4 regions of the Paenibacillus sp. GCM10027627 genome follow, and region 4 is predicted to be linked to each of the others. Evidence: riboswitches for the same ligand, from Rfam matches in the RefSeq annotation. Region 4 holds a riboswitch; each other region holds the start of a gene.
The links. A riboswitch is a leader RNA that binds a small molecule or an ion and turns the genes downstream of it on or off. The one in region 4 is predicted to bind cyclic di-AMP.
Positions count from the first base shown of each region.

Region 1: linked by a shared signal. The riboswitch ahead of ACFQZE_RS13755 (hypothetical protein) and the one ahead of ACFQZE_RS01145 (potassium channel family protein) in region 4 are both predicted to bind cyclic di-AMP.
Region 2: linked by a shared signal. The riboswitch ahead of ACFQZE_RS21315 (C40 family peptidase) and the one ahead of ACFQZE_RS01145 (potassium channel family protein) in region 4 are both predicted to bind cyclic di-AMP.
Region 3: linked by a shared signal. The riboswitch ahead of ACFQZE_RS05145 (hypothetical protein) and the one ahead of ACFQZE_RS01145 (potassium channel family protein) in region 4 are both predicted to bind cyclic di-AMP.

Region 1 covers NZ_JBHTHB010000003.1:415,663-420,200, forward strand. Annotated here, with positions in the region: gene kdpB (potassium-transporting ATPase subunit KdpB) at 1-359, opposite strand, end outside; gene kdpA (potassium-transporting ATPase subunit KdpA) at 396-2,057, opposite strand; gene ACFQZE_RS13755 (hypothetical protein) at 2,266-2,691, opposite strand; cyclic di-AMP (ydaO/yuaA leader) riboswitch at 2,818-2,977, opposite strand; cyclic di-AMP (ydaO/yuaA leader) riboswitch at 3,058-3,256, opposite strand; gene ACFQZE_RS13760 (sulfatase family protein) at 3,623-4,538, shown strand, end outside.
Region 2 covers NZ_JBHTHB010000007.1:39,435-43,972, reverse strand. Annotated here, with positions in the region: partial or broken gene mobA (molybdenum cofactor guanylyltransferase) at 1-321, opposite strand, end outside; gene ACFQZE_RS21320 (glutamine--tRNA ligase/YqeY domain fusion protein) at 507-2,180, opposite strand; cyclic di-AMP (ydaO/yuaA leader) riboswitch at 2,417-2,565, shown strand; gene ACFQZE_RS21315 (C40 family peptidase) at 2,570-3,055, shown strand; gene ACFQZE_RS21310 (MFS transporter) at 3,091-4,341, opposite strand; gene ACFQZE_RS21305 (GNAT family N-acetyltransferase) at 4,456-4,538, shown strand, end outside.
Region 3 covers NZ_JBHTHB010000001.1:1,107,168-1,111,705, reverse strand. Annotated here, with positions in the region: gene ACFQZE_RS05150 (APC family permease) at 1-1,386, opposite strand, end outside; gene ACFQZE_RS05145 (hypothetical protein) at 1,471-1,914, opposite strand; cyclic di-AMP (ydaO/yuaA leader) riboswitch at 1,919-2,083, opposite strand; T-box leader at 2,328-2,599, shown strand; gene asd (aspartate-semialdehyde dehydrogenase) at 2,688-3,773, shown strand; gene trhO (oxygen-dependent tRNA uridine(34) hydroxylase TrhO) at 3,817-4,538, opposite strand, start outside.
Region 4 covers NZ_JBHTHB010000001.1:261,680-266,217, forward strand. Annotated here, with positions in the region: gene ACFQZE_RS01135 ((Fe-S)-binding protein) at 1-9, shown strand, start outside; gene ACFQZE_RS01140 (methyl-accepting chemotaxis protein) at 143-2,161, shown strand; cyclic di-AMP (ydaO/yuaA leader) riboswitch at 2,348-2,496, shown strand; gene ACFQZE_RS01145 (potassium channel family protein) at 2,606-3,268, shown strand; gene ACFQZE_RS01150 (TrkH family potassium uptake protein) at 3,280-4,538, shown strand, end outside.

The sequences.
Region 1 (4,538 bases), on a different contig from region 4:
TGGGATGGAACCTTTTCAATATGAGAGCCGACCAGCTTGCGGGCCTGCATTTCCTTTTTGGCGCTTTTGAGCGAGTCGGCCTGCGCTTTGCCTCTTCCTTCCGCCAGTGCTTCCGCAAAGTTGGCGAACAGTATCGTCAGCAGCAAAATGATCGACACGACGATGTTAAACCAGGCTTCGACTGTGGACGGTCCGAACGCATTCGGAGCAAACGACAGGATCAGCGTAATGACAAAGCCGATTTCCACCACAAACATGATAGGGTTTTTGATCATAACTCGTGGATCGAGCTTCACAAATGATTCTATAATCGCTTTTCTGGCGATAGGCCCTGTCAGCATAGATTGTTTTTTATTCATCAACGAGTCTTCCTCTCTTTTCTTTAAACGATGGCGTTACGGCTTCAACGTCAGATACTCCGCGATTGGGCCAAGCACGATGGCCGGGAAGAAGGTAAGCGCTCCGACAATAAGAACCGTACCAACAAACAACGTAGCAAAAAGCGCATTATCGGTACGGAAAGTACCGGTCGATTCCGGCACCGCCTTTTTGGCTAGCAGAGATCCCGCAACCGCGAGCAGCGTAACAAGAGCAAAATAGCGTCCGACGAACATCACAATGCCCGTTGAAATATTCCAGAACGGCGTATTGTCGCCGAGCCCCTCAAAGCCGGAGCCGTTATTCGCGGCCGAGGAAGTAAATTCGTAAAGCGCCTGCGTCAAGCCGTGGAAGCCGGGATTGGAAATCGTATCCGGGTAGAGCATGAGCGCAATCGCCGTCGGGATAAGGATAAGAATCGGCTGAACGAGCAGCGTGGCCGCAATCAGCTTCATTTCTTTTCCTTCGATTTTTTTGCCCAAAAATTCCGGCGTCCGTCCTACCATAAGTCCTGCCAAAAATACGGCGATAATGGCGTACATCAACACATTCATAAATCCGGCGCCGATGCCGCCGTAAATGGTATTGAGCATCATATTGGCCAGTGGTACTAGTCCGCCAAGCGGCGTTAACGTGTCGTGCATCGTATTGACGGCGCCCGTCTCGGCTGCCGTAGTGACGACGCTGTAAATGGAGGAACCTGTCACCCCAAAGCGGGCTTCCTTACCCTCCATGCTGCCTTGCGAGACATCTACTCCAAGCGCGTTGAGCGCTGGATTGCCCGCATTTTCCGCCATAAGCGATAGGGCCGTCATGATCACAAACATGATGCCCATCGCCCAGAACAATACGCTGCCCTGTTTCTTATTGCCAACCATCTTTCCATAAGTAAAAGGAAGGGCGGTTGTGACGAGCAGCATCAGAAGCATTTGGAGCATGTTAGAAATGTTCGTCGGGTTTTCGAACGGATGCGCCGAATTGACGCCAAAAAATCCGCCGCCGTTATTGCCAAGCTCCTTAATTGCGAGGAATGAGGCGACCGGGCCCCTTGCGATCGTTTGCTCCGCGCCTTCCAGCGTCGTTGCGGTCGCCGAAGATTCCATCGTTTGCGGCACGCCTTGCGTTACGAAAATGAGCGCCGTTACAAAAGCGATTGGCAGCAGCACCCGGGTAAGCGCACGAACCAAATCGACAAAAAAGTTGCCGAGCGGCTTGCCCGCAAGACCGCGAATAAAGGCGATGACAGCAGCGAGTGTAGTCGCCGGAGCCGTAAACATCAGGAAGACGATAGCGATCATCTGAGCCAAATAGGATAAGCCGCTTTCGCCGCTGTAATGCTGCAAGTTCGTATTTGTAATAAAGCTTATGGCCGTATTAAAAGCGAGCGTCGGCTCCATCGGTCCGATATCGCTCGGATTAAGCGGAAGCAAATGCTGAAATCTGAAAAGCGCATAAACGATGATAAGCATAAACACATTAGTGCAAAGCAGCGCGAACACGTATTGCTTCCAGCTTTGATTGATATTTTTAATGCCGCTAAGGGCCATAATCGGCTTCTCCAGCCAACCAAAGGCCTTGTCTACTCCGGAAGGCGCATAATCAAACGCCCTCGCTATATATAAGCCGACCGGCTTCGCCAAAAGCACGACGATGAGCAGCAGCACGGCTATCGAAACCATTCCCAGCATAGTCAATTCCGTTCCCTCGTTTCGTTAAAATTGCTCCGGATTTTGAAGCACGTACAACAAATAAAGAAAAACCGCTGCAAGCAAGGAGTACAACACGATCATTTTTTGTCCCTCCCGCTATCCGTTTCTTTGGCGGACCAAGTGGCAAGACCCCACATGGCGGCCACAAGCGCCACCAGCAATGCAGCCATAGCTAAATCTAACATTCCGCTTCCTCCTTCCGGTTTTCCTCGTCTTCCTCCAGCAGTTCCTCCGCTTTTAACGTTTCGTGCAGCAATTGATCCGCTCCGAGATGCCGGTACAAGCCCGGTATGCTCGCGCTTTGCGTCACCACGATAATCCGGCCCAATACAAAAGGGCGAATCAGCTTTAAATATCTGCAAATGAGGGGGACAGAGTCGTCAAATAAATATACATTTCCGATCGATCCCATTTTCAATGGACAGTCGGCCGCTTTTGTATCGAGCCTCACGAACCGGTTAATGCCGAATCCTTCGTGGATTCTCTTCTGCCTGGCGCTGTTGACAACGGCCGCGACGGGCAATCCTCGCGAGAGCAGCAGCTTCACAAATTGGCGCGCCGGTTCGTTCGGCGCATAAACAAGCGTTAACAGGGGGCCGTTCATCTCATTCTCCTTTTGGGTGATATAGGCCAAATGGGCATAAAAAAAGAAGCCTGCGAAGGAGGGTCCTTCGCGGCTTCTTCTAGCGGCATAACGAAAAAGCTTCGTTCATGCCGAAGAGCTGCAATTGGCCTCTCTCGATTCCGCTTACGAGGTTAGCTGTCGGATTCGGGCGTGAGAGTCGCCCTACCGGATCTTCTAAAGATCCGGATTCACCCCATGATTTCTAGTTCGAAATCGATTGGTTCCCCCGCTTTCTGCATACGCAGAAACTCAGCGTTTTACGTGCATATTCCTATTTTAGACAACAAAAAACCACAGAGGCTAATGCCCCTGCGGCCGTCAACTGCTCACGATCACAAGTCGCACCCTCTCTCAAAACAACGCTTACGAGGTTAGCTGTCGGATTCGGGCGGTGAGAGTCGCCCTACGCTTGCTTAGGCCCTTCCATGGCAGCGGCCGCAAGCGATTCACCCCTGCATGCCTCCATCGCGGCTCTCACACCGGAAAGAAGCTTGCTGTTGGGTCCCCCGTTTTTCCTTTCTGGAAAACTCAGCGATTCAAAAGTTGCATTTACGTAAATCATTCATAAATCATAATCGAATCTTACTCCTGCTGCTGGAAAGTGTAAAGGCGGCGAAAAAGCATCTTTGAACCGTTTTACATATGCTGTCATCGGAATTAGCGTTTACAATGGCCGTTCTCTAAGAAATACTCTTCTTTTCTCAGCCGATCTCGTTTTTTCCCATTTTGCGCAAAGAATGGGCCGACGCTTTCATACGCGGACTCTTTGTTTGTTCTGTGTGTGCTCTTTACGTGCTCTATGTGGGTTGTATGTGCACTCTATGCAGGCTCAATGCCAGCGGCTGCGACTAATCGGCGTCTTTTCTTCATACGCTGGGGGTAAAGACTTTGTAGTCGGGGAAGTGGGAAAATGGTGGAAACAAGCCGTAGGGAACCGGACAGGCCGAACATTCTTGTGCTTCTTGTAGATGAAGAAAGGTATCCACCCGTGTATGAAAACGAAGAAATAAAAGAATGGCGCCGACGCAACTTGACCGCACAAAACGGTCTTAGACAGCATGCGGTCGAATTTCGCAGACATTATATTGGAAGCTCCGCCTGCTCTCCCAGCCGTGCTACTCTATTTACCGGACATTATCCATCGCTGCATGGCGTCAGCCAAACGACGGGCATCGCCAAGGAGCCTTTCGACTCCGACATGTTTTGGCTTGATCGGAACACGGTGCCGACGATGGGAGACTACTTCCGCGAGGGCGGCTATCAAACGCATTACAGAGGAAAATGGCATATTTCCTATCCAGACATTATCAATCCGGGCACGCATGACTCGATCCCAAGCTACGACACCTTCTCAGGCGTACCCAATCCTAAGTTGGAACGGCTTTACCAAAGTGCAAACCGCCTTGACGGCTATGGCTTCTCCGGCTGGATCGGCCCCGAGCCGCATGGGAAAAATCCGCGGAACTCGGCCTCTTCTGCCGGATTCGGTGTGAGCGGAAGAGACCCGTTTTTTGCGGCGGAGACGGTGGAGCTTTTAACGGCGCTCGATTTGCAAAAGAAACAGGACCAAGCAGCTAAGCCATGGCTAGTCGTCTGTTCTTTAGTCAATCCGCATGATATTGTGCTGTATGGCTCGCTGACGGAGCGGATGGCTGCGTTCCGCTTCCAAGTGGATCCGGATGTTCCAGACGTTGCCCCTCCTCCCACTCTATATGAATCGCTGCAAACAAAACCGCGCTGCCAGGCCAGTTACAGGGATACCTATCCTAAGGCGCTGCAGCCGATTTGGAATCAGCCGTTTTACCGGCGGCTGTATTATCAATTGC
Region 2 (4,538 bases), on a different contig from region 4:
AGCCATCACAAAGGCATAACCGCACGGCATGGAGGCTAATCCCGCATGCAGCCCCGCAAGCGGGCCTCCGCCGGGATAATGATCGCTTACAAACCGGATGGAGTGCGACGCTTTGCCTAACATGTCCCTGTAAAACTCCGCGCGCTCCTCTGTTCCCGCAGCGATCGTAACATCCAGCATAAGCTGCTGCATGGTCCTAACCAACCGCAACAGCAAGGGTTGTCCGTCGACGATTAGCCGCGCCTTGTCCGTCCCCATCCGACTGCTTCTTCCGCCAGCCAAAATCAATCCATGAAACGGCCAAACCTTTGTTGCGGACATACGCCGCACCTCCTCCGCTAAAAAAAGCAGCCTGCCAAGCGGGATGCTTGACAGGCTGCTGCCCCAGCGCAAACGGCGCCGAATGAGAAAGAACGTCCGGCTGCATGTTTTGCGATGTAAGACTAGGCGATGCCCGGCAAACTTAGGCTGGCCATCCTCCAAGCATTCCGGCGCCGATGCTCCGCTTAAGCTTTGGCAGGGTCGAACGAACTTTTGAGCGATACGATACGGTTGAACACCAGCTTCTCCGGCGCAGATTCTTTTGGATCAACATTAAAGTATCCGTGACGGAAAAATTGGAACTTGTCTCCGCCCGCGGCATCCTTCATGTTCGGCTCTACAAAACCTTGCTCCAGCTGCAGCGAACGCGGATTGATACGCTCCAGGAAAGAAGCGCCTTCCTCTTTGTTCTCGTCTGTAATGAGCGGTTCGTACAAACGGAAGTCGGCAGGAACCGCCTTAGACGCCTCCACCCAGTGGATCGTTCCTTTTACTTTACGCTCGTTGAATCCGCTGCCGCTTTTCGTTTTTGGATCGTAGGTGCAGCGAAGCTCCACTACCTCTCCGTTCTCATCCTTGATCACTTCTTGGCAGGTAATAAAATACGCATGCTTCAGCCGCACTTCATTGCCGGGGAACAAACGGAAATATTTGCTCGGCGGGTTTTCCATAAAGTCGTCTTGCTCGATATAAATTTCGCGGGAAAACGGGATTTGACGCGTACCCATTTCCTCGTTCTCCGAATTGTTCTCCGCCTCCAGCAGCTCCGTTTGCCCTTCTGGATAATTCGTAATAACGACTTTCAACGGACGAAGAACCGCCATCGTACGAAGTGCCTTCAGCTTCAAATCCTCGCGGATAAAATGCTCCAGGTTGCGCTCGTCGACAACGCTGTTGCTTCTCGCTACCCCGATTTCGCGGCAGAACGTGCGAAGCGATTCCGGCGTATAGCCCTTGCGGCGCAGCCCGCTGATCGTCGGCATGCGGGGATCGTCCCAGCCGTCGACCGCTCCTTCGTCGACAAGCTGCTTCAAGTACCTTTTGCTCATGACGGTGTTCGTTACATTAAGCCGTGCGAATTCATATTGGCGAGGAACCGATTCCATCTCGCATTCGGCAACTACCCAATCGTACAGCGGACGATGATCCTCAAATTCCAGCGTACAAATCGAATGCGAGATTCCTTCGATCGCATCGCTGAGCGGATGAGCGTAATCGTACATCGGATAGATGCACCAAGCGTCTCCCGTACGGTGGTGATGGGAATGGGAAATCCGGTAAATGACGGGATCGCGAAGCGAAATGTTCGGCGAGGCCATATCGATCTTGGCGCGCAGCACCCGCTCTCCGTCCTTGAATTCGCCCCCGCGCATCCGCGCGAACAAATCGAGATTCTCTTCTACGCTGCGGTCGCGGTAAGGGCTGTTTTGGCCCGGCTCTGTAAGCGTTCCGCGAGACTCTCTCATTTGGTCAGGCGTCAGATCGCAAACGTAGGCTTTCCCCTTTTTGATCAACAGAACGGCTCTGGAATACAACTCTTCGAAATAATCGGAAGCGAACCGAAGCTCATCCCACTGGAAGCCGAGCCACTTTACATCTTCTTTAATCGCATTTACATATTCCGTATCTTCTTTGACCGGATTCGTATCATCAAATCGGAGATTCGTCTTGCCCTTGAACTCATCGGCGAGCTCAAAATTGAGGCAAATCGATTTGGCATGGCCAATATGCAAATATCCGTTCGGCTCTGGCGGAAATCTTGTAATCACTTCCTGCACGCGGCCGCTCTTCAAATCTTCCACGACAATATTTTTAATAAAATTTGAGGATGATGTCTTGTTATCCACTGTATTCTCCATCGCGACCAACCTTTCCCACGGTAAATAGTTATCCTTTTATAATACACAAAATTCATTCAAAATACACTCGAATAAGCCGCTAGAAAGCGATAGAAATAAGCGTTAACGCACATTTTCATGAAAAGCAGCAAAAAGCAAAAAAGGTTGTTCTTAAGTTATTCTTAAGTTTTATTAAAATCTTCTCACATTCAACACGTAGCTACATTTTCCAGTTAATATGTTCCTTAGTGATGACAGACTACATAATGCCTAATTCCCTATCGGGAAACGGGGGAACCACTCTGGGTGAATTGATTTCGACGTTCTGCATAGGACGCCTGAGAAATCATAGGGAACCTTCAACCGAACCCCACAGCTAACCTCGTCGGCACCGGAAGGAGCTCCATCAAGTGAAGAAGAAAGTCAGCGCAATTCTGGCAGGACTCGCACTTCTGCTGGCGTTTCAGGTTGGAAGCGTGTTCGCAAGCGCCTCCAAAATGGACGGAATTATCGATGGCCTGATCGGAATCGATTACAACTACGGCGGAACGACAACAAAAGGTTTTGACTGCTCCGGATTTACGGGTTATGTGTTCAACAAAATGAACATCGACCTTCCGCGCAGATCGGTAGACCAAGCGGGTGTCGGCAACAAAGTAGCAAAGGCCGAAATGCAGCCAGGCGACCTTGTGTTTTTTGACACAAGCGGCAAGAACGACGGCGGCATCTCTCATGTCGGCATTTACGTTGGAAACGGGAGCTTCGCTCACTCTTCCACTAGCAAAGGCGTAACGATCGACAAAGTGGACTCCTCCTATTACAAATCGCGTTTCGTAACGGCACGCCGCGTAATGGACGAGAAGCAATTTAACACTTATACACAAGCATCCGAATAGCAACAAAAGAGAAGAGGCTGTTCCCGCGTAACGCACTACGCTGGAGCAGCCTCTTCTTCTTTTATTGTACGGGACTGATTGCGTCCGAGCAGCAGCATTACTATTAAAATCACCAGCATCCCTGCCGTCATAGCCGCCAACAAAACAACCGTCCATTGTACGGAAAACCGGTCCATCAGCCATCCGGTAATTCGCGGGAAAACCGCGCCTCCCACTCCTCCTAAAGCGACCAACAGACTGGTCGTCCTCTCCGTCATGCCCGGCAATAATCCATTTGCATAAACGAGAGCAATGCCGAAAACACCGGAGAAACATAGTCCGCTAACCGCAATAAACAGCAGCGACCAGAAAGCGTGATCCGTGACGGTCATCATGCCAAATGCGGCAGCAGCGCTTAACACCGCAATGAGCAAATACATCGCATAGCCCATTCGATCCGCAATGACACCGGCGAAGAGCCGCCCGATGACCATCATTCCCCAAAACAAGCTAAGCGCCGCCGTCGCTGAAGACTCGGACATATCCGTCCGCTCAATCAAGATGGAGGGCAAATAATTGGAGAAACTCATTTCCACCCCGACATAAACCATGAAGAAAGCTGCGCTCAGCGCCAAAAAGGGAATGGCTGACGCGGAGTAGCCAAGACGCCTCTTGTTTAAATGGGCAGCCGATTGGCTCCCTTCTTCTGACTCATGGACCGCGGCGCTGGCCCCGGTGGGTTTCCTCGTCATGCCAAGCTGCGAATCCAAGCTGCCAAACGACATCGTCAGCCAAAGGACAAAGGTGATGCCTGCCATAGCGGCCAATATAGGGAACGATAGCTGCCATATATGCTGCTGGATCAAATAAGCCGCTGTAAGCGGGATCAGCAGCGCGCCGATGCCGAAAAAGGTTTCCAGCCGGCTCATCGCCGAAGCTTTGCCTTTCATCAAATCGATAATCATCGCACCGACGATCGCTTCCGTCATGCCAAAGCCAATGCCTGCTATAGGAGCAATCGCGAGCATCCATCCCCATGGCAGGAGCAGACTATAGGCGGCTTCACTGACAGCTAGCAGGCCCATCGCCACAAGCACGGCCCCTCTTTTGCCTATTCTCGCCGTAAGCGACGGGGCGAACAGCACGCCGACCAAAAACCCGAGAAATTGATTCATGATCCACTGCCCGCCGTCTTTATATGTAATGCCGTAATAGCTAATCATCTGTTCCAATATCGCCCCGCCTACAACATGCGCAAGACCGATAACCAAATAAGAAAGGCAGCCAATCCACAGCAACTTCTTCATTCCGTTTAATCCCCTATCCCGCACGCCCGGTCGAAGCTCATTTTATCTATGCTATAATGAGGCATGACTACTACATTCAATCACTTTCCATATTATAAACGATACGAGGACGGGATGACCATTCGACCCATGTCCCTAAATGATGCCGAGTCCATCAGCGGCTGGAGGTACGATCCTCCTTACGACGTCTACAATTG
Region 3 (4,538 bases), 850 kb from region 4:
CGTCAACCGCAACTGCTCTCCGACGGCATCGTAATGTTTCCGGATACGGTAAAATATAAAGACGATGATCGGCAAAAAGAGGAGCACCGACCAAACTTGCGCAAATTTCGTCGTAAAAAACATAAGAGTTACAATTAAACTAATGATGGCGCCGGTCGAATTGATGATTAGCTTTGGAACCCAGCCTGCTGGACGTTCTCGCAGCCATTTCACCATCATGCCCGTTTGCGACAGCGTAAAAGGAATAAAGACGCCGACCGCGTAAAGTGGAATCAAATGCTCCGTCTGTCCGTGAAAAGCGACGATCAAGAGGATGGATAACAGTCCAAGAATGATGATGCCATTGGAATAGCCTAGTCGGTCGCCCCTTACTTTAAAAATTCTCGGAATAAATTTGTCATTCGCCAAATTAACGGCAAGCAGCGGGAAAGCGGAATACCCCGTATTAGCCGCCAAAATGAGGATAAGCGCGGTTGTTCCTTGGACAATAAAATACATCGTGCCCCGTCCGAATGTTTGCTCTGCAATTTGAGACACAACCGTCTCTTCGGCTCGTGGGGTGATGCCGTAATAATAAGCCAGCAGTACGATGCCCGAAAATAAGACGGCGAGCAAAAACCCCATAGCGGTCAATGTTTTGGCCGCGTTATGGGGGGCGGAAGGTTTAAAGTTTGGGATAGCGTTTGAAATGGCCTCTACGCCGGTAAGCGCGGAGCTGCCGGAGGCAAACGCTTTAAGCAACAAAAACAAGCCGATGCCGGCAACAGGAGTTCCGATTGGCGTATGCAGTTCCGGGGACACCCTGCCTGTAACAATGTTGAATATGCCTGCAGCGATCAAAATAAACAATGTGATTACAAACAAATAAACGGGATAGGCAAGCACGGATGCAGATTCCGTCACGCCCCGCAAATTGAGCAAAGTGAGAAGCATCACAAATACGACGGCAATGATGACGGTATAATCGTGCAAAGAAGGAAAGGCTGACGTAATGGCGTCCGTTCCGGCCGAGACGCTCACCGCAACCGTCAAAATATAATCGACAAGCAGGGATCCGCCGGCAACGAGCCCGGGAAATACGCCAAGATTATTTTTGGATACGACATAAGCGCCGCCACCGTACGGATAGGCAAAAATAATTTGACGATAAGATAGAATTAAGGCAGTCAGCAAAATGAGAACGCCGATCCCGATTGGAATGGAGTACCAAAATGCGGCTGCGCTGACCGTGAACAAGACGATCAATATTTGTTCAGGGCCATACGCAACCGATGAAAGGGCATCGGAGGACAAAATGGCAAGCGCTTTTCGTTTGTTCAGCTTCTGCTCGCCAAGTTCGGTCGATTTTAACGGCTTGCCGATTAATAGGCGTTTAAATGTCGACATGTAGCGTCACTCCAATATCTGCTTGAATTATCCCTTTATCATTTCCCGAACTTTTGCCCATATTCTTGTTTAACTTAATCGTCTTTAAAATAAGGAGGCGTAAGACACCGCACGATCCAGCAATAATGTAGCATTAAGAGGGTACACTTTGCCGAAAGACGGAGATGTAGTTAGTCCAATCTGATTGGCCGCTTGAAAAAACATTTGGAGAGACAGATCGGACTCATATTCATTGTTTTGCTGTTCTTCACGTTCCTGGGAATCAAAGTCGATACGTCTACCGGCAAAACGGAGCAGCTTCACGCTCCATCGTGTCCAATCGAGCGGTTTGTCGCTTTCGTTCACAAACATTTCGCTCCAGCCCGTACCCGTGCTGCTCGTTAGCCGCAGGTAGAGGAGGTACCCCTTTGGCATCGCATCGCCGGTGGTGGGGAGAACGAACACTTCAATTCTTTTCACTGTGAAACAAGTAGGTCGCAGGATGGTGGGTTGTAAAGGGTAAACATAGGATGGCGATGTCATCATCATTAAAATCTCTCCTCTGTTCGCTTGCGAGGTTAGCTGACGGATTCGGGCCGGGAGCCGCCCTACCGGAGTAACGCCGGATTCACCCCTGTGAACGTATGTACATATAATGTACGACTTCACGGTTGGTTCCCCCGCATTTTCGTTTCGAAAATTTCAGCGATAGTAGTGGCCGCAATTGGCATGAGGTCATTTTAAATCCGGGTCCAATTTTTGTAAAATGCGAAATGAAGCCAATGCAAGCAGTGTAGGCTCAAGGTAAGCGAAAATGACTCGTTTTTCCGAGAAAAAGAGGGATTATCTAGAAATAGCGCATTCATTCTCCCTCGTGCCTTGCTCTGATTGCTCTGGAAATGATGCGAATTTTGAAAAAAAGGTTTACGGCGGAAAAGTTATTTGATAATATAATCGCAATATCAAATGCATTGAAGAGACGAGTAAATAACCGAATTCCTTTCCAGAGAGCCCTTGCCAGCTGAAAGAGGGCATTGAATTCCTTATTGAAAAAAGACTCAGAGCAGCGCGTCGGAACTTCCTAAAGGGGAAGGGGTGATGCGACAGGAGCTCCTGTTACAGAGCTAGAGTATAAAGCATTGAGCGAAAAGCTATGCCGTACTCGAAGAGGCCCATATGGCGACATATCGGCAAATTTAGGGTGGTACCGCGAGTTACAAATCTCGTCCCTGAGACTATGATAGTCTTAGGGGTGGGATTTTTTTATTTCCTTTTTGAATAGCTATGAAGCATATCACATTACGAAAGGATTTGAATGTCTCATGTCAGCAAAATTGAAAGCAGGTATTGTCGGCGGTACAGGAATGGTCGGTCAGCGTTTTATTGAGCTGCTTAACGGTCATCCTTGGTTTCAAGTAACAGCTATTGCGGCCAGCGCAAGCTCGGCAGGCAAAACATATGAAGAATCCGTTCAAGGAAGATGGAAGCTTGCCACTCCAATTCCGGAAGATGTAAAGGGAATCGTCGTGCAGGACGCATCTAAAGTGGAGGAGGTTGCTTCTGGAGTCGACTTTATTTTTTGCGCGGTGGATATGAAAAAGGCGGAAATTCAAGCTTTGGAAGAGGCCTATGCGAAAACGGGCACGCCCGTCATTTCCAACAACTCGGCACATCGCTGGACGCCGGATATTCCGATGGTTATTCCAGAAATCAACCCCGAGCATATCGACATTATTGCCGCGCAAAGAAAGCGGCTTGGAACGGCTACCGGGTTTATTGCGGTGAAGCCTAACTGTTCCATTCAGAGCTACGTTCCGGCGCTGCACGCATTAAAGGATTTTAAACCGACCAAAGTTGTGGCGACTACGTACCAAGCCATTTCCGGCGCTGGCAAAAATTTCACGGATTGGCCTGACATGCTAGACAATGTCATCCCTTATATTGGCGGGGAAGAAGAAAAGAGCGAGCAGGAGCCTTTGCGTATTTGGGGCAGCATCCAAAACGGAGGAATTGTGAAAGCAAGCGCTCCGCTTATTACGACTCAATGTATTCGCGTTCCAGTAACGGATGGGCATTTGGCGGCTGTGTTTGCATCGTTTGAGAAAAAGCCTTCCAGAGAAGAAATACTTGCCCGCTGGTCGGAGTTCAAAGGACGTCCGCAAGAACTGGGACTGCCTAGCGCGCCGAAGCAGTTTATCACTTATTTCGAAGAGGAAAACCGTCCTCAAACGAAACTGGATCGCGACATCGAGCGCGGAATGGGCGTTTCGGCGGGACGATTGCGTGAAGATTCCATTTACGACTACAAGTTTGTAGGTCTCTCCCATAACACATTGCGCGGCGCGGCTGGCGGAGCTGTACTGATCGCCGAGCTGCTTAAAGCGGAAGGTTATATTCAAGCCAAATAAATAAAAAAGCGGGCTCTCTGTGAGAGCCCGCTTTTTTTATAAGTTAAGCCAGCTTTCTAGCTTGATCGTTCGTTTTGCAATCTTCGGTACAATAGTGCTCATAGGTTTCTTGACAATCGTCGCATACGAGATGCTGATGATGGCACAAGTCGTCGGCGCAGTTGATATAAGTATCAGTAACCTCACCGCAATGATGGCATTTGCCAACGATAATATCTTCGTCGGTTTGATTGACCCTCACGGAGACGCGCTCGTCGAAGACATACATTTTGCCGTCAAACAGACGTCCTTGAACGACCGGGTCCTTGCCATAAGTAGCAATTCCGCCTTCCAGCTGGGCAACATCGCTGAACCCTTCGCTCATCAATACTCCGGTTAGCGTCTCGCAGCGAATGCCGCCTGTGCAATACGTCAAAATCGTTTTGTCTTTGGCGTCCTGCAAGTTTTCGCGAATCCACTTCGGAAATTCACGGAATGATTCCACTGTCGGGCGGATCGCGCCGCGGAAATGGCCCAAATCGTATTCATACGTATTGCGTCCGTCGATAATGACGACATCGTCGCGCTGCAATTGCTCGTGGAATTGCTCCGGCGACAGGCGCTTGCCGCTAATGACGTTAGGATCGAGCTCTTTTTCGTATCGCAAAGTGACCAGTTCTTTTTTGGGACGGACAAACAGCTTTTTGAAAGCGTGCTGCTCGACTTCGTCCACTTTATACACCATATCGGAAAACAGAGGGTTAGCGCTCATATGAGCCTTGTAAG
Region 4 (4,538 bases):
GCGGAATAGAGAGGAAGCCTCTCCTTTACAAATCCTTTACCTTCTTAGGTAAAGGATTTTATTGTAAATACTGTCGAATTCCATTCATCAGTCCGCCCCAATTGCCGAAATAATAGTTAAATTGGCGTGGGAGGATTACAGGATGGAAAACAAAAAAATAGCGGGGTTCAAAAAATGGTGGGGTTCAATCCGGACTAAATTTACGCTATTTCTTCTTTTGCTCACCGTTGTTCCGCTTTTGCTCGTCTCTACCTCATTATCCGTCATGTTTGCCGGTAATGTAGAAGATGGCGTGAAAGACAAAGAAGTGATCCTGGCCACATCCAACGCAGCCGCGATTGACGCTTTTGTCGAGGGCAAAATTGCAGCTATGGAAAGTATGCTTCTTACGTACAAGGATGTTTTCCTAGGCGGAAATCCGGAGACGATAGTGCCGCTGCTCAAATCGATGAAAGCGATGGATCCTGACGTTTATACGTTTGGCTACTCCAATGACAAGGGGCAGGCGGTAAAGGATCAAGGGCAAAAACTGGACATTTCCTCGTTTACCAATTTTGCGCGAATTAAGGAGGAAAAAACGGCAGGCGTCTCCGATATTTTACATGACGGTATGACGGGTCAAAGCACCGTTATTGTCGATGTTCCGATTTTGGACGGAAGCGGTGTGTTTAAAGGGCTTGTGCAAGCAAGCGTTAATCCCGGCAAGCTTCTGGATCAATTGAACCGTCAAAAAATTGGAGAAACGGGCTACGCATATTTGCTGTCTAAAGACGGCATTTATTTGGCTCATCCGACGAAGGAGAAAATCGGCAAGCCAATTAAGGATTATGCCAACGAGGCTAAATTAAAAAGATATACCGAAGAAGTATTGAAGCTGGAAACCGGAAGTGTGAACTATTCGGAAGCGGACGGAACTCCCAAACTAGCTGCCTATGCTGCCGTCAAACGGACGGGCTGGAGAGTGGTCGTTTCCGGCGATGCCTCCGAGCTGATGAGCGGAGTTCTGCAATCGCAGGAGACGGGAATCATCATTATCGCGGTTTGCGCTCTGATCATCGCCGTCATTTCTTATTTCTCTTCCGGATTTATTTTGCGTCCGGTTGCGGCAATGACAAAGCTGATGAAAAAAGTGGCGGATGGAGATTTGACGGATCGGCTTCCGGTAAAAGGCAGAGATGAAATGCAGCAGCTCAAACTGAACATGAACGGGATGCTGGATTCGTTCAAAGCGACGTTGTCCAAGCTGTCGGAAGCGGTGGAGCATGCTGCCGTGTCATCCGAGCAATTGACGGCGATTTCCGCCAGCAATGCCAAGTCGGCCAAGGAAACAGCGGTAGCGGCAGAGCGCGTTGCGGCGGGTTCGCGTACCCAATTCGAAGGTTCTGAGCAATCCGCCGTTGCGATGGAGGAGATGGCCATCGGCATTCAAAAAATTGCAGAATCCTCCGGCGTTGTGAGCGAGCAGTCTCAGCAGGTCCATGCTGAAGTGTCGCAAGGCGAATTGGTCGTCAGGACAGCGGTGGAACAAATTAAACAAGCGAGCGAAGCGGTAGAACAATCGGCGGCAAGAGTGCGCGAGTTAGAAGCCAAGTCGGCACAAATCGAAGGAATATTGAAATACATTGCCGAAATTGCGGCGCAAACCAATTTGCTCTCACTCAACGCTTCGATCGAAGCGGCGCGTGCAGGCGAGCAGGGCAGAGGATTTGCGGTCGTAGCGGGCGAGGTCAAAAAGCTTTCATCGCAAACGACGGCTGCTGCGGAATCCGTTGGCGCCATCCTGCAAGAAATCCAAGATTCTACGGAGCTTACATCCAGATCGATTACCGAAGGCATCAACGAAGTGGCCAAAAGCGTGGAGCAGTTCGACCAAGTTGGCGTTGTGTTCCAAACGATTCTTCGCGCGGTAGAAGGCGTTTCGGCCCAAATTCAGGAAGTGTCGGCCGCGACGGAGGAGTTGTCTGCAAGCACGGAGCAGGTTTCGGCGTCCACGAACGAAATGCTGGGCATTTCCAAACAATCGTTGCAGGAGCTCGGCAGCATTGCGGAAGCCTCGAATCAGCAACACCATTCGATGGAGGAAATCGCCTCGTCTTCGGAATCGCTTAGCCGAATGGCAACAGAGCTCCAAGAGCTGTCATCCGCTTTCAAAGTGAAATAGAATCGCTTCAAATTTATTTTCAAAACTAGCGAAAATCGTCAAAAAAATGAAAGAATCGTTGATTGGCTGACTTTGTTCTGAATGTAAGCGCTATATTATTCGGTTTTCAATCCTTTTTAGTCGAAATTTGACCGGAATCGACTTTTACAATTGAAATAGAAAGGAGTAGCATTAGCTAATAGCTGAATATACGAAACGCTCAATGTTCCGGAAGGAACAGCGGGGGAACCATAGCGGCAGCTTAGCGCGCCGCAGGGGTGAATCCATTCATTGGTAGGGAGGTCTCGACTCCCGAATCCGACAGCTAACCTCGTAAGCGTTGTTCGAGAGATAAGTGTGCCCATTTGTGTTCAATTGACCGCGGAGAGCCTTTTCTCTGCGGTTTTTTGCTGTGTCCAAATGTATTTTTACGATGATTAGAGAGAAGAAAAGGGGCTCACTGGAATGAGAAAGCAGTTTGTTGTGATTGGTCTTGGCCGATTTGGAGAAAGCGTAACAAAGACGCTTCTGTCTTTGGGGTACGAAGTAATGGGCATTGATAAGGATGAGCGAAAAGTGCAGGAATTTGCCTCCATCCTGCCGCATGTGTACCAGGCGGACTCTACGGATGACGGAGTGATGAGAGAACTCGGCATCCGCAACTTCGACCATGCCATCGTGGCAATCGGGGAAGATTTGCAATCCAGCATTTTGACCACACTAATTCTAAAGGATATAGGGGTAAAGATGGTAACGGCGAAAGCGACAAGCGATTATCATCAACGAGTGCTTGAAGGTGTCGGGGCCGATCATATCGTTCATCCCGAGCGGGATACGGGTGTCCGTGTCGCCCATCAAGTCACCTCCAAAAATATGATTGAATATTTGGAGCTGTCGCCCGAATACAGCTTGGTCGAAATTATTGCTCCCGACACCTTTGGCGGAAAGACGCTCAAAACGCTCAATTTCCGCGCCAAATTCGGCTGCAGCGTCATCGCCATTCGAAGAAAGGACAACGATTTGGTTGTGTCTCCTCACGCGGATGAGCTGATTTATGAAGGCGATATGCTTGTAATCGTAGGAAAAAACAGCGATATTACCCGCTTTGAAAGAATGTTTGAGGATTAGGGGGAATACCGATGGATTTGATAGGCTTCAAAAGAAAAACGGAACTGAATCCTCATCAATGGACAGTAATCGGATTTGCGGTCATTATTTTGATCGGCGCCATTTTGCTGGCACTGCCTTTAGCCTCGACAAGCGGCAAGTCTATCGGCTTTTTGGATGCGCTGTTTACGTCTACATCCGCGGTTTGCGTGACGGGGCTTGCCGTTGTCGATACAGGTTCTGCCTATACGGTGTTCGGCCAAGTCGTCATCATGCTTCTCATTCAAGTTGGCGGAATCGGCTTTATGACCTATGGCGTCATCATTGCATTGCTGCTTGGAAAGCGCATCGGATTAAAGCAGCGCGTGTTTATTCAGGAGTCGACAAAGGCGACCTCGATTCAAGGGCTGATCAAGCTTGTGCTTCGTATCGTCATCATTACGTTTTCAGTTGAGGCGGCAGGGGCGCTATTTTTATGGCTTAGATGGATTCCAGATTTAGGAGTTGGACAGGCCGCCTATTACGCCGCTTTCCATGCCGTTTCGGCTTTCAATAACGCGGGATTCGGCCTATGGCCGGATAATCTGGTGCGGTATGTCGGCGATCCTGTCGTCAATATCGTCATCACGATGCTGTTTGTGACAGGCGGGATCGGTTTTATTGTTATTATGGACGTGTTCAAAAAGCGCAGATGGAGCCAGTTTTCGCTGCACACTAAAATTGTATTGCTGATGACGGCTATTTTGTCGGTTGGCGGCTTTATTCTTATCTTAGTGCTGGAGTTGCTCAATCCTGCTGTATTTGGCAGTTTAAGCTGGTCCGAAAAGCTGTGGGCGGCCTATTTCCAAAACATGTCGACAAGAACGGCAGGTTTTAACTCCGTCGATATGGGAGGGCTGTTGACGGCAACCCAATTTCTAATGGTTTTTCTCATGTTTATCGGAGCTTCGTCGGGGTCTACGGGCGGGGGGATCAAAACGAATACGTTTGCGGTATTGCTGGCGGCTATGTACAGCCATATACGCGGGCGCAGCCAAGTCCAACTGTTCAAACGCAAAATTGCAAACGAAATCGTATATAGCGCTTTGTCCGTTATTTTAATCTCGCTGGGGCTTGTGCTTACCATTTCGTTTCTGCTGACGATTACGGAAGGCGGGCAAGATTTTATCGCTCTTCTGTTTGAAGCAACGTCGGCATTTGCGACGGTCGGTTTAACGCTTAACTTGACGCCGGAGCTTTCTTCGGCAGGAAAGCTGCTAATTATTTTTACTATGTTTGCAGGCAGACTGGG